2 regions of the Marinobacter sp. EVN1 genome follow, and region 2 is predicted to be linked to the other one. Evidence: riboswitches for the same ligand, from Rfam matches in the RefSeq annotation. Region 2 holds a riboswitch; the other holds the start of a gene.

Region 1 (4,479 bases), on a different contig from region 2:
AACGGTACCCAGGTTGACCACTTCCAGACTGGCACCGAGTTCCTTGGCCATCACGCTGATGGCGGCGCCGCCGCTGGCAAAATTGGCGATCATCTGGGCGGTGACAGCCTGAGGAAATGCGGAAACGCCTTCAGCGCAAACGCCGTGATCGCCGGCAAACACCACCATTCGCACCGGATCAACGCTGGGTCTGTCGGTGCCGTGCAGGCCCGCCAGACTGATGGCGAGCTGTTCCAGCTGCCCGAGAGAGCCGGGTGGCTTTGTGAGCACCTGCTGACGCTCGGCGGCAAGCGCTGTGTGCTGAACCGAGGGCCGTGGGGGAGACGTGAGCCAGCTGTCGGGCAGTGCCATGGCGATGGGTCCTTGTGGGCGGAAAACCGAGGATGGTCTAACCGGGAGGCAAGGCTGTCAAGTTTCGTGACCGGTCGGTTAGACTTGCCGGCAATTGAATCAGGGAGACCGGCTTTGGATACGTTTGTGGTTGCAGTGCTGGTGTGCGGTGCGGCGGTTTTGTTGGACTGGTTGATGGGTGAGCCCCGTCGGTGGCACCCGCTGGTGGGCTTCGGTCGGTGGGCATCCCTGTTGGAGCAACGCCTGAATGATCAGCAGACTTTCCCGGCGCAAAGCCTCTTGCTGGGGGTGCTGGCGACCCTGGTAGCGGTCATGCCAGCCGTCGTACTGGCAATTTTTCTGCAATTCCTGCTGGAGGGCTGGCTGTGGCTGCTCACTCAGGTGGCCGGTGTCTGGCTTGCCATTTCATTAAGGGGGCTGGCGGAACATGGCCGGGCGGTGTCGACTGCGTTGGCGTGCGGGGATGGTGCCAGGGCCCGGCTGGCGGTTGGCCGAATTGTCAGTCGGGATGCTGCAGCGTTGAGTGACGAAGGCGTTGCCGCCGCGGCCTCGGAATCCATGCTGGAAAACGGTGCGGATGCGGTGTTTTCAAGCGTGTTCTGGTATCTGGTCGCTGGCTTGCCCGGACTGGTTTTGCACCGGCTGGTGAACACGCTGGATGCCATGTGGGGCTACCGGACGCCACGATATCTGTATTTCGGGCGCTGCGCCGCCAAGCTCGATGATGCTATGAACTGGGTGCCTGCCCGGCTAACTGCCTTGACCTATGCGTTGCTGGGCAATACCCGGCTGGCCGTGAAATGCTGGCGTGAACAGTCCAAGGCCTGGGACAGCCCGAACGCCGGCCCGGTGATGGCAGCAGGAGCGGGCGCGCTCGGTGTCACACTGGGCGGCCCGGCGCCGTATTCCGGTGGCGTGAAGCAGCGACCGCTGCTGGGCAGCGGGCAAGGCGCCACGGCGCAAACCGTGGAGGGCGCGATTTCCCTGGTTCAGCGTGGCGTGATGTTGTGGCTGTTGGTGTTGTTGGCCTTGGCCGCAAGTCTGAATGCGTTCTGGTCAGGAGGTATCGGGTGACAGCGTTCGATGGTGCTGATTTGCCGGAGCATGGAGGTCGCCTGAGGGCAGCGGCTCAGCACTGGGGCATTCCTCCGGAACAATGGCTGGATCTCTCCACCGGTATTAATCCTGTGCCCTGGCCGGTTCCGGCAATTCCGGCGGAGGTATGGCAACGGCTGCCGGAGCCGGAAGATGGGCTGGAAGAGATTATCCGTATCTGGGCCGGGGCACCGGAGCGTGCCTGCTGCCTACCCGTAGCGGGTTCCCAGGCGGCGATCATGGCCCTGCCAGCGGTTCGTGCCCGTAAGCATGGTTTCGGTCGGGTGGCCGTGCCCATGCCCGGTTATCGTGAGCATGGTCATGCCTGGCGGCGAGCGGGTTTCGACGTGGTGGCGATCCCTGAACACGCGACAATGCAAGCGGAGCTGGCATGGCTGGATTCTGTGGATGTAGTGGTCTGGATACAGCCGAATAATCCGACCGGGCAGCTGATGGATCCTGCCCGTTTACGGTTTTGGCACGAGCGGCTGCGCGAGCGTGATGGCTGGCTGGTGCTGGATCAGGCGTTTATTGAGGGCGAGCCGGGCTTCGGCCTGGACCCGTGGGCGGGCGCTCCGGGGCTGATTGTGTTGCGCTCGCTGGGCAAGTTTTTCGGGCTGGCCGGTCTCCGTGCCGGTGCGGTCCTGGCCGACCCTGGTCTGGCGTGCGAGATGTCGAACGAACTTGGTCCCTGGACGGTCAGCGGTCCGGCCCGGTACCTGATGGCCAGGGCACTGCAAGACCGGGCCTGGCAGGTGGAGGTTCGTGCCAGCCTGCGAACGGCCAGACTGCGCATGGACGGCCTGCTCAGACAATATGGGATGTCGTCCCCCACCGGCACCCTGCTCTTCAGAACGGTTCAACATCCCCGCGCAGCGGGCATTGCTGACCAACTGGCTTGCCGCGGCATTCTGGTCAGGCGTTTTGACACACCCGCAGCCCTGCGTTTCGGTTTGCCACCGGATGAAACCGGTTGGCAACGGCTGGAGGGTGCGTTGTCTGAATTAACATATCTCATTGACCACCCCCACCCTGGTTGATAGTCTTGCCCGCGATTTCAGGTGCTGTATGCATTTTGTCCAGGCTGGCGATAGTCCGGAGGAGTGCCTGCAGTGAAACGGGAAGCCGGTGACATTCCGGCGCTGCCCCCGCAACGGTAATCAGGTGAAAGGCAATCCAGTACGCCACTGTGCCAATGGCATGGGAAGGTGGTTGCCCCGGAGCACAGGCTCCGCCTGTAAGCCCGGAGACCGGCCTGAAAGGCGGAACCTTGGGTTCCGGACACCAGACGTTGCGGAGGGCGACGGCGGTGGGTGAACCTGGCTCGCATTTACTGACACGCCCTCCACCCCCGTCTGAGCAGTCTGTCTTCCTCCGCAGTTAATTGATCGACCGTACGGGTGCGTGCGGTGAACCGTGAGTGAAGCTATGAGTACTGCCAAAGCCCTTCCCGTCCTGATGTTGTTGCCACTGGCGTTGCCTGCTGTTGCCGCCGATGAAGCGTCGGATGAACGCAAGCTGGAACCGATTGTCGTTACCGCCACCCTTGGGCCTCTGACTGCGGGTGAAAGCCTGTCATCAGTTACGGTCATCGACGAAGAAACTATCCGCGAGCAAAGCCCCTCAGAGTTCACCCAGCTGCTGCGAGGACAACCCGGCATCAACGTGACCGGCAACGGTTCCTTCGGAAAAACCACCAGTGTCTACACCCGCGGCACCGCCAACGACTCCACGCTGCTGCTGGTTGATGGTGTGCGCCTGCGTTCGGCCACATCAGGTGGTCCCTCCTGGCAGTACTTTCCCGTTGAACTGATTGAGCGGGTGGAAATTGTCCGTGGCGCCCGGAGCTCACTTTACGGTTCCGATGCTGTCGGTGGCGTTGTGCAGGCTTTTACGCTGGACCCGGAAGACACGCCGGCAGGTTGGGTAGAAGCCGGTGCAGGCAATTTCAACACGCAGAAAGGCAGTGCCGGTGTTGCTGCCCGCGCTGGAAATACCCGTTTCAGCCTGAGTGGTTTGCATAAAGAAACCGACGGTACAGCAGTGATCACCGATGGTGACGACCGGGGCTTCCGCAACACCGCCGGTATCGGACGTGTCGTCCATGAGCTGGACTCCGGCGGAGAAGCCAGCCTGGTGATGGTGCAAAGCGAGGGCAACACCGAATACGAAGGCGGCGAAATTGATTTCATGATTCGCACCATCGGCTTCGGGCTGGAAACCCCGGTGAGTGACTACTGGCGTCATTCACTTCAGTTCTCTGAATCCCGGGACGAAACCGACAACGTTACGCCCACATTCAATAGCACCTTCAATACCCGCTCACGGGCAGCGCGTTGGGACAATACCTTTACCTGGAATGTCCATGAGCTGGTGGTAGGGGCAGAGTTAATGACTGACGAAGTCAGCGGTACCACCAATTACGCTGAGACCAGCCGCACCAACACCGCCCTGTACAGCCAGTTGCGCCTGAACTTCGGCCCAACCGACCTTCAACTGAGTGTGCGCGGTGACGACAACGAAGCCTACGGCAAAAATGAAACCGGTGGCATTGCCCTTGGCCATGCTCTGGATCGATCCCACCGAGTACGGATCAGTTATGGTACGTCTTTCCGGGCGCCCACCTTCAACGATCTGTATTTTCCCGGAGCTAACCCGAACCTTGAGGCAGAAGAGTCCGGAACGGTGGAGTTGGGTGCCAGTGGCCACTATCAAACCTGGTTCTGGGATGCAGCGCTGTTCCAGCTGGATGTGGACAACCTGATTGCCTGGAGCCCGACCCCCAGTGGCTTGTGGACGCCAATGAACGTCAATGAAGCCCGAATCCGTGGTGCCGAGTTCAGCGCTGGTTTTGAGCGGGATGGTTGGCGCGGTGATGCGGCTCTGACGCTGCTGGACCCGGAAGACCGGGAAACCGGAAACCGACTCCAGCGCCGGAGTGGCAAAACACTGCGTCTTGACCTGAGTAAGCGCGTTGGTACCTGGGACTTCGGTGGCACAGTGGTGGCCGAAGGTTATCGTTACGATGACCGT
Region 2 (4,479 bases):
TTTTGAGGCCACGCTCCCAGGCCAGCTGATACAGGGCATCCAGCTTCTTGCCGCTGGGCTCGGCCATGTACAGGTTCAGACTCTGGGCCTGGTCCAGCCATTTCTGGCGCCGGGCCGCCGCTTCCACCAGCCAGCGCGGGTCAATCTCGAATGCGGTGGCGTAGCGGGCCTTGAGCTCGGCGGGGATGCGGTCGATCTGCTGCACACTGCCATCGAAGTATTTCAGGTCGTTCACCATCACGTTGTCCCACAGGCCTTCGGCCTTGAGATCACGCACCAGCGAGGGATTTACCACGGTGAATTCGCCGGACAGGTTCGATTTCACGAACAGGTTCTGGTACGCCGGTTCGATGGACTGGGACACGCCCACGATGTTGGAAATGGTCGCGGTCGGGGCAATGGCCATCACGTTGCTGTTGCGCATGCCGTTTTTGGCAATCAGCTCCCGCACCGGGGTCCAGTCGAGGCGGCTGTTGGTATTGAGCGACAGGTCGCCGTCCCGGCGGTTGTCCTTCAGCAGGCCCACCGAATCCATCGGCAGGATGCCCTGGCTCCACAGCGAGCCTTCGTAGGTGTCGTAGGCGCCCCGTTCACCGGCCAGCGTGGCGGAGGCACGCAACGCGAAGTAGCTGAGTTGCTCCATGGCAACGTCGGCAAATTCCACCGCTTCCGGGCTGGAGTACGGCAGGCCCAGCTGGTACAGGGCGTCCTGGAAGCCCATCAGGCCCAGGCCCACCGGGCGATGCTTCAGGTTGGAATTGCGCGCCTGCGGCACCGCGTAGAAGTTAATGTCGATGACGTTATCGAGCATGCGCACGGCGGTGTTCACGGTGCGCTCCAGGCGCGTGACGTCCAGCTCGCCGTCCTTGATGTGGGCAGCCAGGTTCACCGAGCCCAGGTTGCACACCGCAATCTCATCGGCGCTGGTGTTCAGGGTGATTTCGGTACACAGGTTGGAGCTGTGCACCACGCCCTGATGCTGCTGCGGGGAGCGCAGGTTGCAGGGGTCCTTGAAGGTGATCCAGGGGTGACCGGTCTCGAACAGCACGGTGAGCATCTTGCGCCACAGCTGTTTGGCCGGAATTTTCTTGAACAGCTTGATCTTGCCCTGCTCGGCCAGGGCTTCGTAGTGCTGGTAACGCTCGCGGAAGGCGTTGCCGTACAGGTCGTGCAGATCTGGCACATCGCTGGGGGAGAACAGGGTCCAGTCACGGTCTTCGCGCATGCGTTCGATCAGCAGATCCGGCACCCAGTTGGCGGTGTTCATGTCGTGGGTACGGCGGCGCTCATCGCCGGTGTTCTTGCGCAGTTCCAGGAACTCTTCGATGTCCAGGTGCCAGCTTTCCAGATAGGCACAGACCGCGCCCTTGCGTTTGCCGCCCTGGTTCACCGCCACGGCGGTGTCGTTGACCACTTTCAGGAACGGCACCACGCCCTGGCTCTGGCCGTTGGTACCCTTGATGTGGGAGCCCAGGGCCCGCACCGGGGTCCAGTCGTTGCCCAGACCACCGGCCCATTTCGACAGCAGGGCGTTATCGCGAATGGCCCCGTAAATGCCTTCCAGGTCGTCGCCCACCGTGGTCAGGTAGCAGGACGACAGCTGGGAATGCCGGGTGCCGCTGTTGAACAGGGTGGGCGTGCTGGCCATGTAATCGAAACTGGACAGCAGCTCATAGAATTCGATGGCGCGGGCGTTGGGGTCGTCCTCACGCAGTGCCAGGCCCATGGCCACCCGCATGAAGAACACCTGGGGCAGTTCCAGGCGGGCCTTGTTCCAGTGCAGGAAGTAACGGTCGTACAGGGTTTGCAGGCCCAGGAAGCCGAACTGGAGGTCGCGCTCCGGTTTCAGGGCGTTGCCAAGGCGTTCCAGGTCAAAGGCCGCCAGGGCTTCGTCCAGCAGTTCGTAGCGGATACCGGCGTGAACAAAGGCGCTCAGGGCCTGTGGATAAATCTCTGCCAGCGGAAGACTGCGGGGCAGGTCCAGGGCTTCCGCTGTTTCCAGCCGGAGCTGTTCCAGCAGCAAGCGGGCGGTTACGGCACTGTAGTCGGGTTCCCGTTCAATGCGGCCCCGGGCGGTCATGATCAGGGCAGACAGGACTTCGGTCTCTTCGATGCCGTCGTAGAGGTTGCGCAGGGCATCTTCCACCAGCGAATCGCCGTTGATGCCGTCCAGGCCGGTAGCCGCCTGTTCCACCTGCTGCTTCATCAGGCCCAAGTCCAGCGGGGCGATGCTGCCATCGGCTTTTTTCACGGTCAGGTGCGGGTGCGCTTCCACCGGCTCGTCCACGGCGCGCTGGCGGGCGTGTTCTTCACGGTACAGCACGTAGGCCCGGGCCACTTTCTGCTCTTCGGCCCGCATCAGGGCCAGTTCCACCTGGTCCTGGATGTCTTCGATGTGCACCTTGCCACCGGCCTTGAGGCGGCGGCTGATGGCCTGCACTACCTGTTCGGTAACCCGGTGCACGGCGTCGTTGATGCGGGCGGAACCGGCTGCCTGGTCCCCTTCCACCGCCAGGAAGGCTTTGGTCACCGCGACACTGATCTTGGCCGGGTTGAAACTCACCAGGGTGCCGTTTCGTTTGATAACTTGCAGGGATTGGGTATCGGTCGCGGGGGCCGGGGGTTCGGCAATGGCAGTGGCTGTCATGGTGCTCTCCTGAATTCGCGTTGGTTCCGTTTCACCCTCGCGAACGCAGTGGCACACCTTGCCCCGAATACACGGGCAGGCCTGACCAATCTGCTCACCCTTGAATCGCGAAGGTGCAGTCCAGAAACCCATGGGGGCTTCTGATCCCTGGCAGGTCTTCGGACTCAGGGGCGTGAACCTTTCAGCTCTGCCTAACGTGGCGACTTCCCGGCTTGCGCCAGTGTCATCTTGCCACGCTCGTTCCCCAATACCGCTGCGCGTCAGTTCCGGATTCTCACCGGATTCCCGACTACCCTGTGATCAAGATGATCAGAGTTTGATCACAATATATGGTAGTTAACCAAGGACCCGGTCACTATATAGGGACGAATACGCCAAGACAAGGCACTTTTTGCAACAGAGCCTGTCCATTTCCAGACCGCCAGAATTGAGGAATAAATGTGAGAATTTCGCTGCTTTTAGCCAGTACCCTGATGCTCGGTCTCGCCGCCAGCCCGGTGTGGGCAGAAACAGACCGGCTAACCCGGTTCTCCACCATGACCTCACTGGAGGACGGCTGGGAGCCCCTGACCTTTCCGAACATCGAGACACATACCCGCTACACCCTGGACACGGACGACGGCCAGCAGGTGGTCCGTGCCGACGCAGACGCCAGCGCTTCCGGGCTGATTGCCCGTGTTGAGCTGGTGCCCGGCGACTCGCTCACGCTGTCATGGCGCTGGAAGGTGTCGAACATCTACGAAGCCGGCAACGCCCGCGAAAAGTCCGGTGATGACTACCCTGCCCGCATCTACGTCGCCTTTGAGTTTCAGCCGGACAAGGCCGGCTTTTTTGAACGGGCCAGGCGCAAGACCGTGGAAGTGCTGTTCGGCGAGACCCTGCCCGGCAACGCCCTGAACTACATCTGGGCCAATCAGCTACCAGAGCAGAGCATGGTCGCCAACGCCTACACCGACAAAACCATGATGATTGCCGTCAACTCCGGGCCGTCGCAGGTGGGCGAATGGGTGACCGTTACCCGGGACCTGGTGGCAGATTACCGGCAGGCCTTCGGCGAAGAACCACCCGCCATTGTGGGCGTGGCCATCATGACCGACGCCGACAACACCGGCGAGCAGGCCACGGCCTGGTATGGCGATCTCACCCTGGAGCAAAACCGCTGATCGGCCATAAAAAAAGGCCCCTCAAGGGGGCCAAACACGTGAAAGCAATGGTCAGTGGCTGATCATCCAGGGCCGCATGGACGGGAACATCTTCTTGCCGTCGGCGGTGTAGAACAGCATGTGTTTACCGTCCGACTTTTTCTTGCAGCCACAACTCTTGCGGTGCTCGGCGTCCCGGGCCCGCTGGTCGGCGGTGGAGATGATGGGCTCGTGGCTCGCCTTTTCATTCCGCGCCTCCGCGTTGCGGCGGGCCGGGTCCATGGTCAGGAGCTCCGGCGGCAGCACAATCACCCGGGGTGACAGCGCCTTGCAGGTGGGGCAATGGGCCGGGTTACCGGCTTCGGCCATGGCGCCCAGTTCCTGGAACAGCCCGTGTTCCCGGCATTTGTAGTCGTACAGTGGCATGGCTTACTCCTTGTCCGGTGAAAGGGGTACGTCGGTGCCCGGCGTGACCTTCCTGGTCGGTCCTTCCGCCGTGGGGTTGATGTCGAAGTCGAAGATCTCGGTCGGCAACCACAAGGTGGCGCAGGCGTTGGGTACATCCACCACACCACTGATGTGGCCTTCCACCGGCGCACAACCAAGCAACGCGTAACCCTGAGCCGGGGTGTAACCGAACTTGGTCAGGTAGTTGATGGCGTTGAGGCAGGCCTGGCGGTAGGCCACGTG

The links. Region 2 has a riboswitch for cobalamin ahead of Q674_RS27280 (ribonucleoside-diphosphate reductase subunit alpha). Riboswitches for the same ligand answer to the same signal wherever they lie in the genome.
Region 1: another riboswitch for cobalamin. It lies ahead of Q674_RS22530 (TonB-dependent receptor domain-containing protein); the one in region 2 lies ahead of Q674_RS27280 (ribonucleoside-diphosphate reductase subunit alpha).

Annotation. Positions count from the first base shown of each region.
Region 1 is NZ_AXCB01000005.1:86,264-90,742, reverse strand. Features, by position in the region: gene cobT (nicotinate-nucleotide--dimethylbenzimidazole phosphoribosyltransferase) at 1-351, opposite strand, end outside; gene cbiB (adenosylcobinamide-phosphate synthase CbiB) at 478-1,425, shown strand; gene cobD (threonine-phosphate decarboxylase CobD) at 1,422-2,486, shown strand; cobalamin riboswitch at 2,511-2,720, shown strand; gene Q674_RS22530 (TonB-dependent receptor domain-containing protein) at 2,875-4,479, shown strand, end outside.
Region 2 is NZ_AXCB01000014.1:4,947-9,425, forward strand. Features, by position in the region: gene Q674_RS27280 (ribonucleoside-diphosphate reductase subunit alpha) at 1-2,647, opposite strand, end outside; cobalamin riboswitch at 2,779-2,976, opposite strand; gene Q674_RS27285 (DUF3047 domain-containing protein) at 3,121-3,810, shown strand; gene Q674_RS27290 (zinc ribbon domain-containing protein) at 3,862-4,215, opposite strand; gene fmdA (formamidase) at 4,219-4,479, opposite strand, start outside.